2 regions of the Burkholderia lata genome follow, and region 2 is predicted to be linked to the other one. Evidence: predicted binding sites of a transcription regulator. Region 2 holds the regulator's gene; the other holds the start of a gene.
The links. Region 2 encodes FliA, which starts transcription of late flagellar genes. Its sites were predicted from a motif close to CTAAAGTTTNNNNNNNNNNNGCCGNTA; they were not measured.
Positions count from the first base shown of each region.

Region 1 (4,413 bases), 910 kb from region 2:
CCAGATCGTGATCGTCGTTGCGACCGCCGAACCGAGGAAGCCGAGGCGCGGCAGCCCGAACGCGCCGTGGATCAGCCCGTAGTTCAGCACGCCGTTGACGCCGACGCCGCCGATCGACACCCACAGCAGCCGGCGCGCCGCGCCGATCGCCGGCAGGAATGCGCGCATCAGCCCGACGCCGATCAGGCTGCCGAGCGCGGCGAAGCGCAGGATGCCGGTGTATTCGCCGACGTGATGCGCGAGCAATGGCGGCTCGTGGAACATCAGCAGGATCGGTTCGGACAGCGACAGCGCGATGATGGCCGGAATCGCGAGCAGTACGGACAGCGCGAAACCGGTCCAGTAGATGTGGGGCACGCGCTCGTCGGCCTTGGCGCCGCGCGCGTGCGCGACGCTGACGCTGACGGACGACAGCACGCCTTGCAGCACGGTCACGATGACGAAGAAGAAGTTCGCGCCGAGCCCGCCCGCCGCGAGCGAATCGGGGCCGAGCGAGCCGAGCAGCACGGTATCGGTGACGCTCATCGCCATCTGCGAGAGCTGCGCGATCGCGAGCGGCGCGGCGAGGCGCGCGGTATCGGCGGCGTGACTGGACAGGGACGGCGGCGCGGCGGCCGTCCGCGTAAGACCGGAATGCGACATGGAATGGGCGCTCGCGCGGGTGCGGGCCCGCGCTATATGTATTTATTTTGAGAGACGGCTAGCTTACGGCTTTATTCGAACCGTGTCGAACGCGCGCGCCGATGGCCATGTCGCAGGCAGGGGGAACCGTCGGCCCTAGGCTTCGCGCACGGCAATGCGCGTGTCGCCGAGCAGGACGACCTGGCCCGCGCGGATCTTGCAGGTCTTGCGCAGCTCGACCGCGCCGTCGACTTTCACCGCGCCGGACGCGACGATCAGCTTCGCGGTGCCGCCGCTGTCCGCGAGGCCGGTGATCTTGAGAAGGTTGTGCAGCTCGACGTATTCGCCGGTCAGCGTGAAATCCAGGTTGGGCATGACGAAGAGGGTGCGCAATGCGCGGGAGGAATCGCCTCGCATCATACGGCACCGCGGGCCGGCGCGCGAGCGCGGCCGGCCGCCGGAGGCAGATGTTAGGGAGTGTGAGCCATTCGTCAGCAAATGAAACGGTGGGTAACAGTCTGAGAGATTCGCGAACCGGCCGTGCCGGCCGCGGGTCTTTTGTCGTACCTGCTGCGTGTTGCGGCGGGAACGCAACGGACCGCATCGCTGCGGTTCGGGCTCACAACTTCCTGAGGAGAATTGCCATGTCCAAGATTCGTACGATGCTGATCGGTGCCGCGCTGACGGCGTTCGCCACTTCGGCCGCATTTGCCCAGACGGGCACGGCGGTACAGGGCGCTGCCGGTGCCGGCGTACAGGCGCAGACGCCGGCTGCGGGCGCTGGTGCCGGCATGCAGGGCAGTGCGGGCGCGAATGCGTCGGGTAACGCGGCTGGCGGTGCAACCGATGCGGTCGGCGCGGCAGCCGACGGCGCGAAGGATACCGCGTCGTCGGCCGTCCATTCGGCCAAGAAGCACACGAAGCATGCCGCGAAGTCGGCCAAGAGCCATGTCGGCTCGGCCAAGGCGAAGGCCGGTGAAGCGACCGAAGGCGGCGCGTCGGTCGGCGCGGAAGGCGGTGCATCGGCCCAGGGCGCCACGCAGTAAGCGGTGCCCGACGCCGCGCGACGCTCGTCCCGGAGGGGGCGTCGCGACGGTGGCCATCCCACGGCCCGGTTCGCATTGCGCGAATCGGGCCGCTTTCATGTGTCGATGCGATCGGGCGTGCCGTTACGGTCGCCGTTGGCTTTGCCCTTGTCCCTGGCCCTGCGCCGGCCGCGCGGCAGCCGGGGTGAATACGCTGCGCAGCCACGCGGCGAGGCGGGCGAAGACGTCGTACGGTTCCTCGACGAAGATCTCCGGCTTCAGCAGCCGCAGGTACTCCATGATCTGCTGCGCTTCCTGCTTCTGGAACGAGCCGTGCGAGAGCCCGAGCCGCAGCAGTCCGCGCAGTTCGCCGAGCTTGTCGCGCGCGGTGCTGCCGACGCTCATCTCGCACGCGAGCTTGGCCTCGTAGACTCGTTGTCGCAGCGATTCCGCGAGCCGCCACGCAGGCGTCTGCATCAGTTCCTCGAGCGTCTGGATGTCTTGCGCCGCCCCCTTGATCTGCGAAGCGAGCGGATCGATCAGCGATGGGTCGCCCTGGGCTTCGGCGACGATCGCTTTTGCCCAATCGCGGCAAGCCTTCGCGAGTTCGTCGGGGGTCCATTCGGAGCGCGACGCGAAGCCGAAGCCGAATTCGCCGGCCTGTCGCATCAGGATCGCGACGACGTCCGGAAATTCCTTGTCGAGCGTGCGTTTTGCCCACGCGTACTGACCGCCCTGCAGCATCCGCTGCACTGCGTGCTCGGTCAGCGGCACCATGTTGTCGAGCAGTTTGGCGCGCAGGAAATCCTCGAACGACGGCGTCGCGAACTGCGGGTCGAGTTTCAGCGACACGCGGACGAACGCGTCGTAGTCCTTGCGCAGGGACTCGAGCGTGTCGTCCTTGAGGGAAAGGGTGATCTGGCCCATGAATCGTCTCGATGGCGGCCCGCGCAAGCCGATGGCCGGCACGGCGCACCGGGACGGGCGCAGCGTCGACTGACCGGTGCGCGCCGAGGCCGGTGGCGGGTCTTCATTCCCTATATCGGCGTACCGGGCGGAAACTTGAGCGCGCGCAACCGAGCGTGTACTCAGGCGGGCAGCCAGTGGGGCAGCACGACCCCTTGCCAGAAAAAGAACACCGCGAGCCCCGCCGCGATCGTCACGAGCGGGCGGCGGGTGGCGGCCGACACGAGCACGGCAGCGAGCGCGCCGACGAGCTGCGGATTGCGCCAGGTCAGCTCGGCCGTGCCGCCGTGCGGCGAGACGGCCATCGGCACGATGATCGCGGTCAGCACGGTGACGGGCACGAAGCCGAGCGCGGTCCGCACGAGGGGCGGGAAGGTCAGCCGTTCGCCGAACAGGAACAGCGTCGAGCGGATCGCGTAGGTGATGACGGCCATCCCGAGAATCAGCAGCGCGTAGCTCACGATGCAGCCTCCGTGCGTGAGCCGGCGCGCGTGCGTTCGTGCAGCAGCGTGAGCGCGACGCCGATCGCGACGCCGGCGGCGACTGCGCCGAGCAGCCCGAGCTTGTACGGCCAGCCCTGCCAGAAGTACGCGAGCGTGCCGGCCGTCACGGCCGCCGCGAAATAGCGCAGCGTGCCGAGTTGCGGGACGACGATCGCAATGAAGGTCGCCGCCATCGCGAAATCGAGACCGAGCGACTGCAGGCCCGGGAAGGCCGCGCCGAAGCCGATCCCCGCGAGCGTCCAGACCTGCCAGTTCAGGTACATCGCGAGCCCCGAGCCGAAGAAGTAGTGGGGGCCGATCGCGCCCGGCGGGAAATGCCGGTAGTGCGCATAGGCGACCGCGAACACCTCGTCGGTCATCAGTGCGCCGAGCGTCGCACGCCAGCGCAGCGGCAGGTGGGCGACATAGGGTGCGAGCGTTGCGCTGTACAGCAGGTGACGCAGGTTCACGATCAGCGTGGTCGCGAGCACGACGACGAAGCTCGCACTGCCCGCGATCAGGCCGAGCGCGATGAACTGCGCGGAGCCCGCGAACACGGCGAGCGACATCAGCGCACCATGCCACGCGGCGAGCGGGCCGCCGCCAACGAGCGTGCCGAAAATCACGCCGAACGGGGCGGCGCCGATCATCATCGGGATCGTGTCGCGTGCGCCGTCGAGCCATTCGTTCAATGGGCGGCGGGCAGGCGATGCGGGTGTCGGGTTCAAAGGGTGCTCCTCCATGAACTGGAGGATAGCGGGCAGGGGGTGTGCCGGCTTGTATGTTCTTGCGCTTGCGGGAGGCAGCGGTGCCGGCGGTATCGCGGCGATGGGCCGGACGCTGCGCGTCAGCTCGCCTGCCAGCGCCCGGGCGGCACGCCGAACATGCGTTTGAAATGCCGGGTGAAGTGGCTTTGGTCGACGAAACCGCTGGCCGCCGCGACGTCGGCGACGGGCACGCCCGCGCGCAGCGGCGCCAGCGCACGCTGCAAGCGCAACTGGTTGCGCCACGCGTGCGGCGGCATGCCGGTCGTGCGGGTGAACAGGCGCGCTGCATGGAACGGCGACAGGCCGGCCGCCTGTGCGACTTCGTCCAGCGTGACCGTGCACATGAGATCGGCGGCGAGGCACTCGCGCATCGCGTCGACGCGCGGTTCGTCCGCTGCGAGCGGCGCGGGTCGCGGCAGTGCGTCGGCATGGCGCACGATCAGCGTCGACAACGCATCCAGCATCGCCGTTTCGGCGGCGAGCGGATCGTAGATGCGCGGTACGCCCGTCATCGGATAGTCAGCCGGCTGCCCGTGCGGCTGCGACGGCAGG
Region 1 covers NC_007510.1:1,140,862-1,145,274, forward strand. Annotated here, with positions in the region: gene norM (multidrug efflux MATE transporter NorM) at 1-642, opposite strand, end outside; gene BCEP18194_RS11130 (RNA-binding S4 domain-containing protein) at 778-996, opposite strand; gene BCEP18194_RS11135 (hypothetical protein) at 1,266-1,667, shown strand; gene BCEP18194_RS11140 (DUF4088 family protein) at 1,791-2,573, opposite strand; gene BCEP18194_RS11145 (AzlD domain-containing protein) at 2,735-3,073, opposite strand; gene BCEP18194_RS11150 (AzlC family ABC transporter permease) at 3,070-3,837, opposite strand; gene BCEP18194_RS11155 (AraC family transcriptional regulator) at 3,942-4,413, opposite strand, start outside.
Region 1: a site for FliA is predicted at 2,687-2,713, ahead of BCEP18194_RS11140 (DUF4088 family protein). Genes of this name have one in related genera too.

Region 2 (4,413 bases):
ACACGAACGCGAACGCGAACGCCGCGTATGCCGCGAAGGCGGCCGAGCGCACGCGCGTGTCCGCCGACGCCGCCGCCGCGGTGGCCGACGCCGTGAAGTCGCGCATCGAGCGGATCGTCAACGATACGGTGATGCAGGAGCTCGGCGAGCTGCGCGGGATGATGGAAGAGCAGTTCGACAGCCTGATGTGGCACGACCGCCAGCGTCGCAGCGCCGTGCATGGCGCGCTGACGAAGCACCTGTTCGCGGCCGGTTTCTCCGCGCAGCTCGTGCGGATGCTGGTCGACAACATGCCGGCCGGCGACGGCGCGCAGACCTTCGAACAGGCCACCGAATGGGCGCAGTCGGTGCTTGCGTCGAACCTGCCGGTGCTCGAAAGTGAAGATGCGCTGATGGAGCGCGGCGGCGTGTTCGCGCTGATGGGGCCGACGGGCGTCGGCAAGACGACCACCACCGCGAAGCTCGCTGCGCGCTGCGTGATGCGCTTCGGCGCGAGCAAGGTCGCGCTGCTGACCACCGACAGCTACCGGATCGGCGGCCACGAGCAGCTGCGCATTTTCGGCAAGATCCTCGGCGTGCCCGTGCACGCGGTGAAGGATGCGGGCGACCTCGCACTGGCGCTGTCCGAGCTGCGCAACAAGCACATCGTGCTGATCGACACGATCGGCATGAGCCAGCGCGACCGCGCGGTGTCCGACCAGATCGCGATGCTGCACGGTGCGAACGCGCCGGTTCAGCGCCTGCTGCTGCTCAACGCGACGAGCCACGGCGACACGCTCAACGAAGTCGTGCAGGCGTACCGCAGCGCGGGCGAGCATCCGGACCTGGCCGGCTGCATCCTCACGAAGCTCGACGAGGCGACCCACCTCGGCGGCGTGCTCGACACGGTGATCCGCTACAAGCTGCCGATCCATTACGTGTCGACCGGCCAGAAGGTGCCGGAGAACCTGTACGTCGCCTCGACCAAATTCCTGCTGAAGAGCGCGTTCTGTGTACCGCGCGACGGCTCGCCCTTCGTGCCGCAAGACGAGGACATGCCGACGCTGCTTTCCGCACTGACCGCACGTTCCACCGCCGAGCTGCACGAGGTGCGATTTGGATAAACGAATCATCGATCAGGCCGAAGGGCTGCGGCGCCTGCTGGCCGGGCGCGCATCGCGCATCGTCGCGGTGACGGGCGGGCCGGCGGGTGTCGGCTGCACGTCCACCGTGGTGAGCCTCGCGGCGGCGCTCGCGTCGCTCGGCAAGGATGTGCTCGTCGTCGACGAGCGAGCCGACGTGCATTCGGCCAGCGCGACGCTGGCGGGCGCGTGGCTGCGTGACGGCGAACGCACGCGGGTCGCGGCCGGCTTCAGCCTGTGCGCCGCCGCGCGGCTCGCACGCACCGGCTACACCGATGCACAACTGAGCGATTTCATCGACGGGCCGGCCGACATCGTCCTCGTCGACGCGCAGATCGGCGCCGACGGTTCGTTCTCGGCGCTCGCACGCGAAGCGCACGACGTGCTGGTCGTCACGCGGGTCGCCGCGCAGGCGATCACCGAGGCGTATGCGTGCATGAAGCGGCTGCATTTCGCGCATGCGTTCGCGCAGTTCCGCGTGCTGACCAATCACGTCGGCAGCCATGCCGACGCGAAGGTCGCGTTCGACAACCTCGCGGGCGTTGCGAGCCGCTACCTGACGGTGTCGATCGCCGACGCGGGCTGCGTGAGCGCCGATCCGCTCGTCGAACACGCACGCGAGCTGATGCGTGTGGTGGTCGATGCGTTCCCGTCGTCGGCCGCCGCGCGCGACTACCGGCAGATTGCCGCCGACCTGCTGTATTGGCCGATGCGCCCGCGTTCGGGTGCGGGCCGCGCCGTGCACGCGGGCGGCAAGCCGTCGTATGAGGCGGGCGCGGCACACGCCGCGTGAACGCCACCGGAAGGAGAGAGCCATGATGTACAACGCTCAAGGAAAGATGTCCCAGGCCGACGTGCTCGCGCAATATGCGCCGCTCGTGCGACGCCTCGGGCTGCAGCTCGTCGCGAAGATGCCGGCGAGCGTCGACCTCGACGACCTGATTCAGGCCGGCATGATCGGCCTGATGGACGCGGCCGGCCGCTACAAGGAAGACCAGGGCGCGCAGTTCGAGACTTACGCGACCCAGCGTATCCGCGGCGCGATGCTCGACGAGCTGCGCAGCAACGACTGGCTGCCGCGCAGCCTGCGCAAGACGTCGCGCGAGGTCGAGCACGCGGTGCACCAGGTCGAGCAGAATCTCGGCCGCTCGGCGAGCGAGACCGAGATCGCGCAGCACCTGAACATGCCGCTCGACGAGTACCAGGGGATGCTGCAGGACCTGCACGGCAGCCAACTGATCTATTACGAGGATTTCGACCGCGCGGCCGACGACGAGCCGTTCCTCGACCGCTACCGCGTCGATCACGCCGATCCGCTGTCCGCGCTGCTCGACGAGCACCTGCGCGAAGCGCTCGTCGAGGCGATCGAGCGGCTGCCGGAGCGCGAGAAGCTGCTGATGTCGCTGTACTACGAACGGGGTCTGAATCTGCGCGAGATCGGCGCGGTGCTCGAAGTGAGCGAATCGCGCGTGTGCCAGCTGCACAGCCAGGCCGTCGCGCGCCTGCGCGCGCGGCTGCGCGAACAGGCGTGGGTCGGCGCGGAGTCCTGACCCTTTCTTGACGGCTGCACGCGCCGACGCCGCGCGCTTGCGCCGTCGGCGCGCAGTCGTGCGCCGTGCTTGCGCATTCTGCGCGCCGATTTGCTACAATCCTCTCCGCTTTCCGAGGAGCGTTGCGACGGACCACTCTGCGTCCGCCAGGCTCGGAAGGCTTCACCAAGCAGCTTGTGCGGCACAACCGCGTCGGCCCCGCTTCCTGAACGGCGCTCACGTCACCAATCTAGAAACTTTTTAGAAAGGAGGGCGTGATGAACGCCATTATCGATTCCAAAGCTTCCAACGATTACGTCGTCGCCGACATGGCGCTGGCCGGCTGGGGCCGCAAGGAACTGAACATCGCCGAGACCGAAATGCCGGGCCTCGTGCAGATCCGTGACGAATACAAGGCACAGCAGCCGCTGAAGGGCGCGCGCATTGCCGGTTCGCTGCACATGACGATCCAGACGGGCGTGCTGATCGAGACGCTGAAGGCGCTCGGCGCGGACGTCCGCTGGGCCTCGTGCAACATCTTCTCGACGCAGGACCACGCCGCTGCCGCGATCGTCGAAGCCGGCACGCCGGTGTTCGCGTTCAAGGGCGAATCGCTCGACGAATACTGGGAATTCTCGCACCGCATCTTCGAATGGCCGAACGGCGAATTCGCGAACATGATCCTGGACGACGGCGGCGACGCAACGCTGCTGCTGATCCTCGGCGCGAAGGCCGAGAAGGACCGTTCGGTGATCGCGAAGCCGACCAACGAGGAAGAAGTCGCGCTGTACAAGTCGATCGCGCAGCACCTCGACGCGGACCCGACCTGGTACTCGACGCGCCTCGCGCACATCAAGGGCGTGACCGAAGAAACCACGACCGGCGTGCACCGCCTGTACCAGATGGAAAAGGACGGCCGCCTGCCGTTCCCGGCGTTCAACGTGAACGATTCGGTCACGAAGTCGAAGTTCGACAACCTGTACGGCTGCCGTGAATCGCTGGTCGACGGCATCAAGCGCGCGACCGACGTGATGATCGCGGGCAAGGTCGCGGTCGTCGCGGGCTACGGCGACGTGGGCAAGGGCTGCGCGCAATCGCTGCGCGGCCTGGGCGCCACCGTGTGGGTCACCGAAATCGACCCGATCTGCGCACTGCAGGCGGCGATGGAAGGCTACCGCGTCGTGACGATGGAATACGCAGCCGACAAGGCCGACATCTTCGTGACGGCCACGGGCAACTTCCACGTGATCGGCCACGATCACATGAAGGCGATGCGCCACAACGCGATCGTCTGCAACATCGGTCACTTCGACTCGGAAATCGACGTCGCGTCGACCCGCCAGTACCAGTGGGAAAACATCAAGCCGCAGGTCGACCACATCATCTTCCCGGACGGCAAGCGCGTGATCCTGCTGGCGGAAGGCCGCCTCGTGAACCTCGGCTGCGCGACCGGCCACCCGTCGTTCGTGATGTCGAACTCGTTCGCGAACCAGACGCTCGCGCAGATCGAGCTGTTCGTGCGCGGCAACGAGTACGAGAACAAGGTGTACGTGCTGCCGAAGCACCTCGATGAAAAGGTCGCACGCCTGCACCTGGCGCGCATCGGCGCGAACCTGTCCGTGCTGTCGGACGAGCAGGCTTCGTACATCGGCGTGCAGAAGGACGGCCCGTTCAAGCCGAACCACTACCGCTACTGATCCGACGCGCCGCTGCCGCGGTGCCGTGCGCGCGTCGCCGACGCGTACCCGGCATGGCGGCACGGC
Region 2 covers NC_007510.1:231,009-235,421, forward strand. Annotated here, with positions in the region: gene flhF (flagellar biosynthesis protein FlhF) at 1-1,103, shown strand, start outside; gene BCEP18194_RS06920 (flagellar biosynthesis protein FlhG) at 1,096-1,914, shown strand; gene BCEP18194_RS06925 (RNA polymerase sigma factor FliA) at 1,937-2,671, shown strand; S-adenosyl-L-homocysteine riboswitch at 2,780-2,896, shown strand; gene ahcY (adenosylhomocysteinase) at 2,929-4,347, shown strand.